DNA from 3 places in the Glaciecola sp. 2405UD65-10 genome. Region 3 is predicted to be linked to each of the others. Evidence: predicted binding sites of a transcription regulator. Region 3 holds the regulator's gene; each other region holds the start of a gene.

Region 1 (3,284 bases), on a different contig from region 3:
CTAAGCGTATTCTCACATTTTCGTGGGCAAATATAGTGGCGCCTTTATGCTCATGAAAAAACGCGTTTGAACCTGTATGATCACCATGGTAGTGAGTATTTATAATATAACGCGGTGACTGCTCACTTAAGGTTGATAAGGTTTGCGCTATTTTTTCAGCCAATGGCGCATATTGGTCATCAATCATTAATAAGCCATCTTCACCAGCCGACACACCTATATTCCCTCCCGCCCCTACAAGCATATGAACGGAACCACCAACTGCCTTAGCTTTGACTTCAACGTCAGCAAAGCGATCGTCGGCTATAGTGGCGTTGGCAATGGTAAAATTAGTAACTAACAAACTAAAAATAAGCGTAAGTCGTTTCATTTAACTTCCTTTTTGTACGTGTATTGTGCTGTTGATTTTGTGCTATTGATACCTTTTTATTTAGAAAAAAGATTTGCTCAAGGCACAATATTTATTCTACAAAAGCAAAACGTGGCTTTTTACCCGCATCGGTTTGCACTTCTTCAATGAACATTGAATACGGACGAACCCACAACTTACCTTCGCCATATAAGGGGCGATACAACACCAATAGTGATTCATCTTCTGAATGAATAACGGTATCAATAACTTCATACATACCGCCTTTATAGTGTTGATACCTACCAATTTTGAGTTTTACTGAGATTTGATTATCTGACATAAAAGCCCCTGCTAAAAAATACATGTTTTGTTTAGTCTAACATCAAAGATAGTTGCTTCGCACTGCCAGTATCATCAGCAAAACCAATATATACGCCCAGCAAACGTGCATCTTTGCCATTTCTGCGTTCCCAAGCTTCTTCTAGTAAGGCTGAAAAAACGTTTGCATTTAGCTCTGCGCTTTTATGCTCTTTTGTAGTTTGGCGAAAGTCAGAGAATTTAAGTTTAACGCCTAGCTTGTCTATTTTTCTGGTTTTTAAATGCTTACCTGCACGCCTTTCTAATTCAGGTAGTAGCGAATCTTTTAAATAAGCTTGTAAATCAGGCTCATTAATCATATTTTCGGCAAAGGTACGCTCAACTGCTACCGATTTTCGAATTCGACTTGTTTCTACCCCACGCGCATCAATCCCTTGGCATTTACGCCATAAGCTTAATCCAAATTTCCCAAAGCGTTTAATAAGCAAAGACTGCTCACTCGCGCGAATATCAGCACCGGTATTTAGGTTCATTTCTTGTAATTTGCCAAAGGTAACTTTCCCCACGCCGGGAATTTTATTAAGTGGTAGATGTTCAATAAAGGGAATGATTTGGTCAGGCTTTACAAGATATTGCCCGTTTGGCTTGTTCATATCAGAGGCTATTTTGGCGATAAACTTAAGTGGTGCAATGCCCGCTGAAGCGGTTAAGCCGAGTTCTTTGTGAATACTACTTCTAATATCTTGCGCAATAAGCGTTGCTGAGCCTGAAAATTGCGTGCAGTCAGTCACATCTAAATAGGCTTCATCTAAGGATAGCGGTTCTATAAGAGGAGTATAACGAGAAAAAATTTCTCTGATTTGACTGCTAATAGCTTGATACACCTGCATTCTGCCAGGCACAATTATTAACTGAGGGCAAAGTCGTTTAGCCATGGATGTAGGCATAGCTGAGCGCACGCCGTATTCACGAGCCAAATAATTACAGGTTGATAACACGCCTCGCTGCGTGGATTTCCCGCCTACTGCTACGGGTTTATTGGCTAACGAAGGATTATCGCGCACCTCAACAGAAACGTAAAACGCGTCCATGTCTACGTGTATAAACTTTCGCATAACACACCATAGCTGTATAAATTAACAGTATTGTGCTACTTTTTTAGGTTTATTCATAGTGTTTTCTAAAAATAATGCTAGGAAAAAAAGTGCAGAGTAGTTAATCTAAAAAAAATTATAACAAAAGGGATTAGATGAAGTTTATTGTGTTGGCGCTAGCGATATTTGCCACTTTATATAGCAAGGTAGTAAGTAGTACTGAACACCCTTTTAATTATAATCCCCAGCCTATTAGAGTGGGATTAGTAATTTTCCCTCCGCTTGTACTAAAAGAAACAAACGATTCTTGCTACGGTGACGCAATTGATTATGTCAAAAAAGTGCTTAGTTCAACTCGCTTACCGGTTCAATTCTATTGCGGTTCTGCCGCTAGAATTTATCATGACTTTAATCAAAATAAGCTAGATATCACCATAAATACTAAGGCGACTAAAGCCTTAAATAAAACGGCTCACTTTTCTACAAAACCCTATACGAAGCTTGAGGTAATGCTATACAGTAAAAAAGACTTCAGTAAAAAAACAGTGTCTGCAATTAATAAGTTTGAGTATCACGGAGAGCGCTCAAGGTTACTCAAGAAAGGCTATAAGTTTATTGATAAGGCCAACGCACGCCAAGCCTTTATGGTATTTTTACGTCAGCATACACACCATCTTATAAGCTACAAAAAACCCATTGATTACTATTTATCAAATAGCCATGAGAGCAATACGTTTAAAAGACTAGATAGTGGTTTTGCAGAACAATTTCTATTTGAAGTGCCTACTTATTTGGTTGTGAATACAAACTCACATCTTTCAACAAAATTGATCGACAGCATAGAAGCATATAATGAGCGTGAAACCCATTAGGTGACACGCTATTTATAGTCTACAAAATCTGATTATTCTTCCACTCTGCTAATTTCTCTTGGCGTTTTTCTTCCCTTTCTAAACGCGCTTTTTTGCGATCGCAGGGTTCAGGGCAATCACATGCTTTTTCAACACCAACAGCACCAAGGCCGCCACATGAACCCGATATACTTTTCTTTTGCAATATGTAACCTAGCCCCATAGCTAGTGACATTAATAAGAAAAAACCAAATGCTAAAATAAATGTACTCAATTCTAAACTCTTCTGTAGTTAAAAAATTTTTATAAGTTACTTTAAAGACCGGAATTACTAGGCTTTATTACATTGACTTGTGCATTATACGCGCTTGTTGGGTATTCAACAAAGTCTTCACCCTCTTTTGTAATAAAAAGAGCTGCAATATTATTTTTTTCAGCAATTAAAAAGCCGCGGTCTTTACCTAAAACAATTAAGGCAGTTGCTAAACCGTCAGCAGTCATAGAACTTTTCGCTACCACTGATACCGACACCAAGTTATGTTGTATGGGAGCCCCCGTACTTGGATCTATAAGGTGGGAGTATCTTACCCCCTCTTCCTCAAAGTAGTTTCGGTAATCCCCCGAAGAAGCTATTGCATTGTTGCCAATACTAATCACACTTTGTGCACT
Region 2 (3,284 bases), 290 kb from region 3:
TTTTCAAATATAAGCCGCCACAAGATCCGGTAGCACAAACTAAATCGTGTGGTATCACTATGGCACAGTGCCACTTCAAAAATTGCTAAAGCAGAGCTTGGAATTTTGTGTTGTTGCAATAGTTCTTGCTTAGTTTGAAGCACCGCAGGCTGATGACCAAACAAGTCATCTTGCAAGCTTTCTCCTGTTTGCCAAACAATGTTTTCGGGCGCTAAACCAGCAGCCAAGCATTCCCTAGCCGCTGTTCGCCATTCGGTATAGCCAGGCACAGCACTAATGGTGATAGTTTTCATTATTGCTGAATAGCGGTGTTTGCAGCGAACAGTTCCATTTGTTTTGGCTGCTTAAACCGTGCCTCAAAGTTAATTCCGTCAAGTAAATGAATAGCTGGGCGGTAATCACTAACGGTTATAAATGGCTTTAGCTTGTTAAGCGGCAAACGCATTTTCGTTAAGTCAAACCAAGAAAGCTTAGTGTAACTTCGAATAGACAACAGCTTTTGCACTGTACGCGCACCTAAGCCAGGCACTCTTAACAGAAGTTGTTTGTCAGCTTTGTTTAGGTCAATAGGAAATATATGTTTGTTTCTTAAAGCCCAAGATAGCTTTGGATCATGATCCATATCGAGCATATTGTCAGTTGTTCCTTGCAGTATTTCATCAAGCCCAAACCCGTAAAAACGCAACAGCCAGTCAGCTTGATATAAGCGGTGCTCTCGTATTAACGGCGCGGGTTTTAGCGGCAGAACTTCTGACGCATCAGGTATAGGAGAAAACGCAGAATAGTAAACTCTACGGAGTTTTTGCTGGCTATACAGCTGGGTGCTCGACGTTAAAATGGTTTTATCTGTTGAGCCATCAGCGCCTATAATCATTTGTGTAGACTGGCCGCCAGGGGCAAACCTTGCAGGGCGCCTACCGGTATGTGTTTTATCGCGCTTATGCTCGGTAATTTTATCTTTAATCGTGTTCATTGCACCGTGAATAGCGCCTAGGTCTTTTTCAGGGGCGTATTTATTTAAAGATGGCTGCGTAGGCATTTCTACATTAATACTAAGGCGATCAGCGTACAAACCGGCCTCAGCTTGCAGCTCAGGCGAGGCATTAGGGATAGTTTTTAAGTGAATATAGCCTTTGAAGTTGTGATCTAAGCGCAATGACTTAGCAATACGCACCATACTTTCCATTGTATGGTCAGGCGAACCTACAATGCCTGAACTTAGAAACAGGCCTTCAATATAGTTTCGTTTATAAAAATTTAGCGTTAAATCTACGGTTTCTTTAACAGAAAAACGTGCGCGGCGAACATTGCTCGAAACCCTATTAATACAATAATGACAATCGTATATACAGTAGTTGGTCATTAGAATTTTGAGTAGGGAAACGCAGCGTCCGTCAGGCGTAAAACTGTGGCAAATTCCCGTACCACCAGTGAGAGACCCTATGCCGGTTTTATCATCTTTACCCGCTTTACGCTTGCCCGCAGTGCCACTTGCACATGAAGCATCATACTTAGCAGCATCAGAAAGAATCTCAAGTTTTTGGGTTATTTTATCAATCATACTCGAACTATATTTACCTGAAGCCTCAAAACTTAAATTACACGGGCGAATATTTGACTCAACACGTATCAGCTACCCGTAACCCTATTTACGTAGTTCAGGGAATACAGCATGTATATATATACAGTACAATTATCCTAAGCTAAGAGGATGGCTCACTTAATAATAATAGCTTGTTTTTACATGGCGACACCGCTTTTACTTATTGCGCAAAACTTAGGCATAAAAAACTACCAATATACGCAACTATGCATACAGGGTATTTTGGCTTGCAATTTGCATTGCTGTAAAAAACATCAATTAATAATGCCAATTTTTTATTACATCCAGAGTCTAGTATGATGAAAACACTACTTTTTGGAACCGGTGGTTCAGCCGTTAACTTACTGGACAACCTGCCTGAAAACAGAGAGTACTTAGCTGCCATTGACAACGACGAAGATAAACACGGAAAAATGTTTCGTGGAATGCCAATTATCTCGCCGTCAAAAATCAGTCAGTATGACTACGACCAAATTCTAATAGCGTGTTACTGGGAAGGCACAATCAAAAAACAATTGATTGAAGAACTCGGTATTGATGCAAACAAAGTAGTTACGCCACATAAGAAGTATTTTAAGAATGCAGGTGAAAACCTACATCCTTTTCAGCACCCCCCTACTTTACAATTAGCCCATAAATTAATTGACAAAATTTGCGGTGGAGCGCTACAAAAGCAAATTCCACTGCATATTGATTACGGCACTTTGCTGGGAATAATGCGCGATAACGAGCTTATATTATGGGATGACGACATTGACTTAGCAGCCGATTTTCAACACGCCGATAAAATAGAAGCGCACCTGCTTTCATTAATTCATGAATTAGACAAAGACGTAGATTGGAGCCTTCACAAAGACGTTGATATTAATGGCCGTACTTTATATTTTCATCTTAGCTTTAGCCCAAAACAAGGCTGCTCGTATAAATCCTTCCCTATTTCTATTGCTATGAAAGGCGTGCAAGACGGCATGGCAGTTAAGTTAAGTAGTTTTGGCGCATGGTCTACCCCCGCGCACCACACAAACACTTTAGTTCCATTTCGCTGGCGCGATACTGACTTGTACATACCTACCGATTTTGATGGCTATTTACGTTTTACTTACGGTAATTGGCGCTCACCTAAAAAAGACCTTTCAGTGGGTGAAGGGGAAAATTGGCAAACGGTGCCAATTGAGGTCATTAAGCAAGCAAAAGTAACAAGCAAAAATTTGTTTGGGTCTAACTAAGAATGATTTTTACCAAGAAAAGTACATCTTTTGTGAAACAGCAATATACGATACTGGAAACTAATTAATATGGCTGCACAACGCGCTGCAAAATCGCCAATCTTTATATTTGATTTAGATGGCACAATCACTAAACAAGAAACCTTACCCGTAATTGCGAAAGCGTTTAATGTTGAGGGCGAAATTAACACGCTCACATCACAAACAATTGCTGGCAACATCCCCTTTGTTGAAAGCTTTATCCAGCGGGTAGGAATACTAGGTCGCTTTGACGTTAACGAAGTTCGGGCCACATTAAGCAAAGTCCCTCTTTTTGAAAACCTTCAACAATTTATTAATAGTCATGCTGAACAGTGCGTTATTGCCACCGGCAATTGTCAAGAATGGATTGGCGGGATTACCAGTCAATTAAAATGTACCACCTATTCTTCAACCGCCGTGGTGGAAGACAACAA
Region 3 (3,284 bases):
GCCTTTATTAAATAGTAGCTCTAAATATTCACGGAATACGCTTGAGTACAATTTGTTTCCGGCAAAGCTTCGGCGCAAAAAGAACGCTCCGCAGCGCCTAAAAATTGGCCCTGCAGGCCAGAAATTCAAATTAATACCAGCAGCAATATGGGGGGTTACTAAACCTTCATGATAAATTACATAAGTTAATAGTAAGTAATCCATATGGCTTCGGTGGCAAGGCACATAAATAATTTCATGGCCGTTTGCGGCAAGCTCTCGCACGCGGTCGGCATGCCCTACATCTATGCCATCGTAAATTTTGTTCCATACCCGGCTAAGTACGCGGTCACCAATTCTAATTAAGCCTTCACGGTAATCAGCGGCAATCTCTTTGGCATACCTTTGGGCTTTTGCGCGTGCCTTTGTGGGGTGAACCTTTTTGTGTTTTGCCTCGTCTTCTATGGCTTGTTTAACCGAGCTTGCACCTAAAATAGAATTATACAAGCTAGCCCTTTCTAACAACGTTGGGCCGCTTAAAGTTTGTTGCTTGCGCTGAAAATGGGTACGTGCCACACGTATTAACTTATGGGCTATTTGTTGATCGCTTCCTTTTAACGCCGCCATTTCTTTAGTGGAAACAGGCTTTGAGTAGGTTACAAAATTATCACGCCCAAAGAACAAAACAATCATGGCTTTACGTAGCCAGTTAGGCGAGGCTTTAATTGCAATTAACTGCGCAAACCCTGAACGCTCTTTTCCTGCTGAACGCCCCCATGATATGAAAACAGGAACAAGCTGGACGTCAACGTCTTGGTGCTCACGCTGAAAATGAAACATTTGCGTGAAGTTATCTTCAATTGTGGTTGGTTTTATTTGCCGAGTAATAATACTTTGCGGACGATTTAAATAATAGCTACGTTCGTATTGCTCACCTTCAAGCTTTAGCATGGTTTTAGGCGAAGGCAAGTTTAGGAATGTTGTTGATTTTTCTAGGGCAATAGAATCGGTGAACGATTTTGTTTGCAGCAAATATACAATAGGCTTTGATGGGTCAATGCCCAGCTCTTTTGTTAAATCGTTGGGAATACTTTTAACCGAAACTAGCCATCCAATAGGCTTAGCAAGCAATGATCGTAAAAAGTTTACAATCGCTTTCATAAAATCTCCAGTAGTATAAAAATGATAATGTTGGAAAATGGAATATTTATTGAGATTACAATGTTATCACGAACTAAGGCTGCAGATGCACTGTAAAGTTGTATCAAAACATAACATTCCCCGCTAGTAAGACCACTTCAAGCTATAAAAATGTTCATATCTAGCTGATAAACGTAAAATAAAGTTGCTAATAGCTTATTAAAAGTTATACTGGGTTTAACTGTATAGATGAACAGGCTGTGTATGCGTCCACTAACCCCTAGGCAACAAGAAGTACTTGATCTCATAAAAACTACTATGATTGATACGGGTATGCCCCCTACGCGAGCAGAAATTGCGCGCCAACTTGGTTTTAAATCTGCAAATGCTGCAGAAGAGCATTTAAAAGCCTTGGCTAAAAAAGGCGTTATTGAAATTTTGCCGGGCACAAGCCGCGGTATAAAACTTAACGTTGATTTAGAAGATGAGGTAGAAGATGGCTTGCCCTTAATAGGCCAAGTAGCCGCGGGTGAACCCATATTAGCTCAAGAGCACATTGAAAATAGATTTAAGTGTGACCCTACCATGTTCCACCCCCAGGCTGATTACTTGTTGCGCGTACGCGGAATGAGTATGAAAGACATTGGCATAATGGATGGTGATTTGCTGGCGGTTCATAAAACGGATCAAGTGAATAACGGTCAAGTAGTGGTAGCGCGAGTTGATGAAGATGTTACGGTTAAGCGTTTCGAGCGTAAAGGCAGTGAAATTTTATTGCATGCTGAGAATGAAGAATTCGAGCCAATTCGAGTTGATCTAGCCTCGCAATTCTTTACCGTTGAAGGTTTAGCTGTAGGCGTTATTCGCGATCACGGCGATTTATAATCTAAAAAACTGTTTGGTTAACAATTAGTTTGTGAAAAATCATCCCATAGGGCGCTTATTTCTAAGCGCCCTTTTTTAATTCCCCTACGCAATTCGCTTATTAATAAAGCAAATACTGAATAAAAATTATAAAAAACACTAGACTAGCGGCGAAAATTGTTTGATTATTGATCGTGTTTTTACAAAATATAAACATTTGCGTTACTTTAATTTAATCTTTTGTCTGCAATATGGATGTGTGGCTTTGCTATATGCATCTGTTTTTTGTACACATAGTGGGAGTATTAGTGTGAAGCTCAGACCTTTCCTTTCTTTTCTACTACCTAGCATTTTCTCGACGAGTGCTTTTGCAGAAAATGTTGCTAGCAGTGGCCGTTCAGATTTGAACTTGCGTCCGGGTGTAACTGACATCTCTCATCAAGTGTATGATTTACACATGCTAATGTTTTTCATTTGCGTGGTAATTGCCGTATTAGTTTTTGGTGTAATGTTTTATTCCATGATCGCCCATAGAAAATCTAAAGGGGCAAAGCCAGCGAATTTTCATGAAAACGTGAAAGTGGAAATTGCATGGACAGTGGTGCCTTTTCTAATTTTAGTTGGTATGGCAGTGCCTGCGGCTAAAACCTTGCTTGATATGGAAGACGTAAGTAAGCCAGATGTAACCATTTTGGTAACCGGTTCCCAGTGGAAATGGCATTACAAATACAGGGATAATGACCTTGAATTTTATTCAGTAATGGCCACCCAGCAAAAGCAAATACAAAACAAATTCGAAAAAACCGAAAATTACCTGCTAGAAGTAGACCGCCCCTTAGTGATTCCTACTGGAAAAAAAGTCAGATTCTTAATTACCTCAGATGACGTTATTCATTCGTGGTGGGTGCCTGACTTTGCCGTTAAAAAAGATGCTAACCCCGGTTTTATTAACGAAGCGTGGACGAATGTAAACGAGCCCGGTATATATCGCGGACAGTGCGCTGAACTTTGCGGCAAAGATCATGGTTTTATGCCCGTGGTAGTTATTGCAAAAGAGCCTGCTGAATATGAAGCGTGGATAGCAGAGCAAGAAGCCATTGCGCAAAAAGCGCGCGAAGAAGAGCAGCGCTTATTGGCTATGAACATGAGCATGGATGAGCTAATGACAAACGGTAAACGCATTTATGACGGCGTATGTGCGGCTTGTCATATGCCTAACGGTGAAGGTTTACCGGGTGTTTTCCCGGCATTGAAAGGTTCGCAAATGGCTACCGAAGATATTCCAGGGCACATTGATATAG

What was found. Region 3 encodes LexA, which represses DNA repair genes until DNA is damaged. Its sites were predicted from a motif close to TACTGTATNNNNATACAGTA; they were not measured.
Region 1: dinB (DNA polymerase IV) is a predicted target of LexA. The motif match lies at 1,796-1,815, and genes of this name have one in related genera.
Region 2: ACOI22_RS11500 (putative DNA modification/repair radical SAM protein) is a predicted target of LexA. The motif match lies at 1,671-1,690, and genes of this name have one in related genera.

The regions. Positions count from the first base shown of each region.
Region 1 covers NZ_JBMEUF010000004.1:46,015-49,298, forward strand. Annotated here, with positions in the region: gene ACOI22_RS16940 (MBL fold metallo-hydrolase) at 1-370, opposite strand, end outside; gene ACOI22_RS16945 (DUF1653 domain-containing protein) at 462-692, opposite strand; gene dinB (DNA polymerase IV) at 724-1,785, opposite strand; gene ACOI22_RS16955 (transporter substrate-binding domain-containing protein) at 1,920-2,636, shown strand; gene nqrM ((Na+)-NQR maturation NqrM) at 2,656-2,889, opposite strand; gene ACOI22_RS16965 (FAD:protein FMN transferase) at 2,931-3,284, opposite strand, start outside.
Region 2 covers NZ_JBMEUF010000001.1:2,607,226-2,610,509, forward strand. Annotated here, with positions in the region: gene ACOI22_RS11495 (TIGR03915 family putative DNA repair protein) at 1-293, opposite strand, end outside; gene ACOI22_RS11500 (putative DNA modification/repair radical SAM protein) at 293-1,561, opposite strand; gene ACOI22_RS11505 (LicD family protein) at 1,900-2,829, shown strand; gene ACOI22_RS11510 (HAD-IB family phosphatase) at 2,899-3,284, shown strand, end outside.
Region 3 covers NZ_JBMEUF010000001.1:2,320,687-2,323,970, reverse strand. Annotated here, with positions in the region: gene plsB (glycerol-3-phosphate 1-O-acyltransferase PlsB) at 1-1,140, opposite strand, end outside; gene lexA (transcriptional repressor LexA) at 1,384-2,004, shown strand; gene coxB (cytochrome c oxidase subunit II) at 2,333-3,284, shown strand, end outside.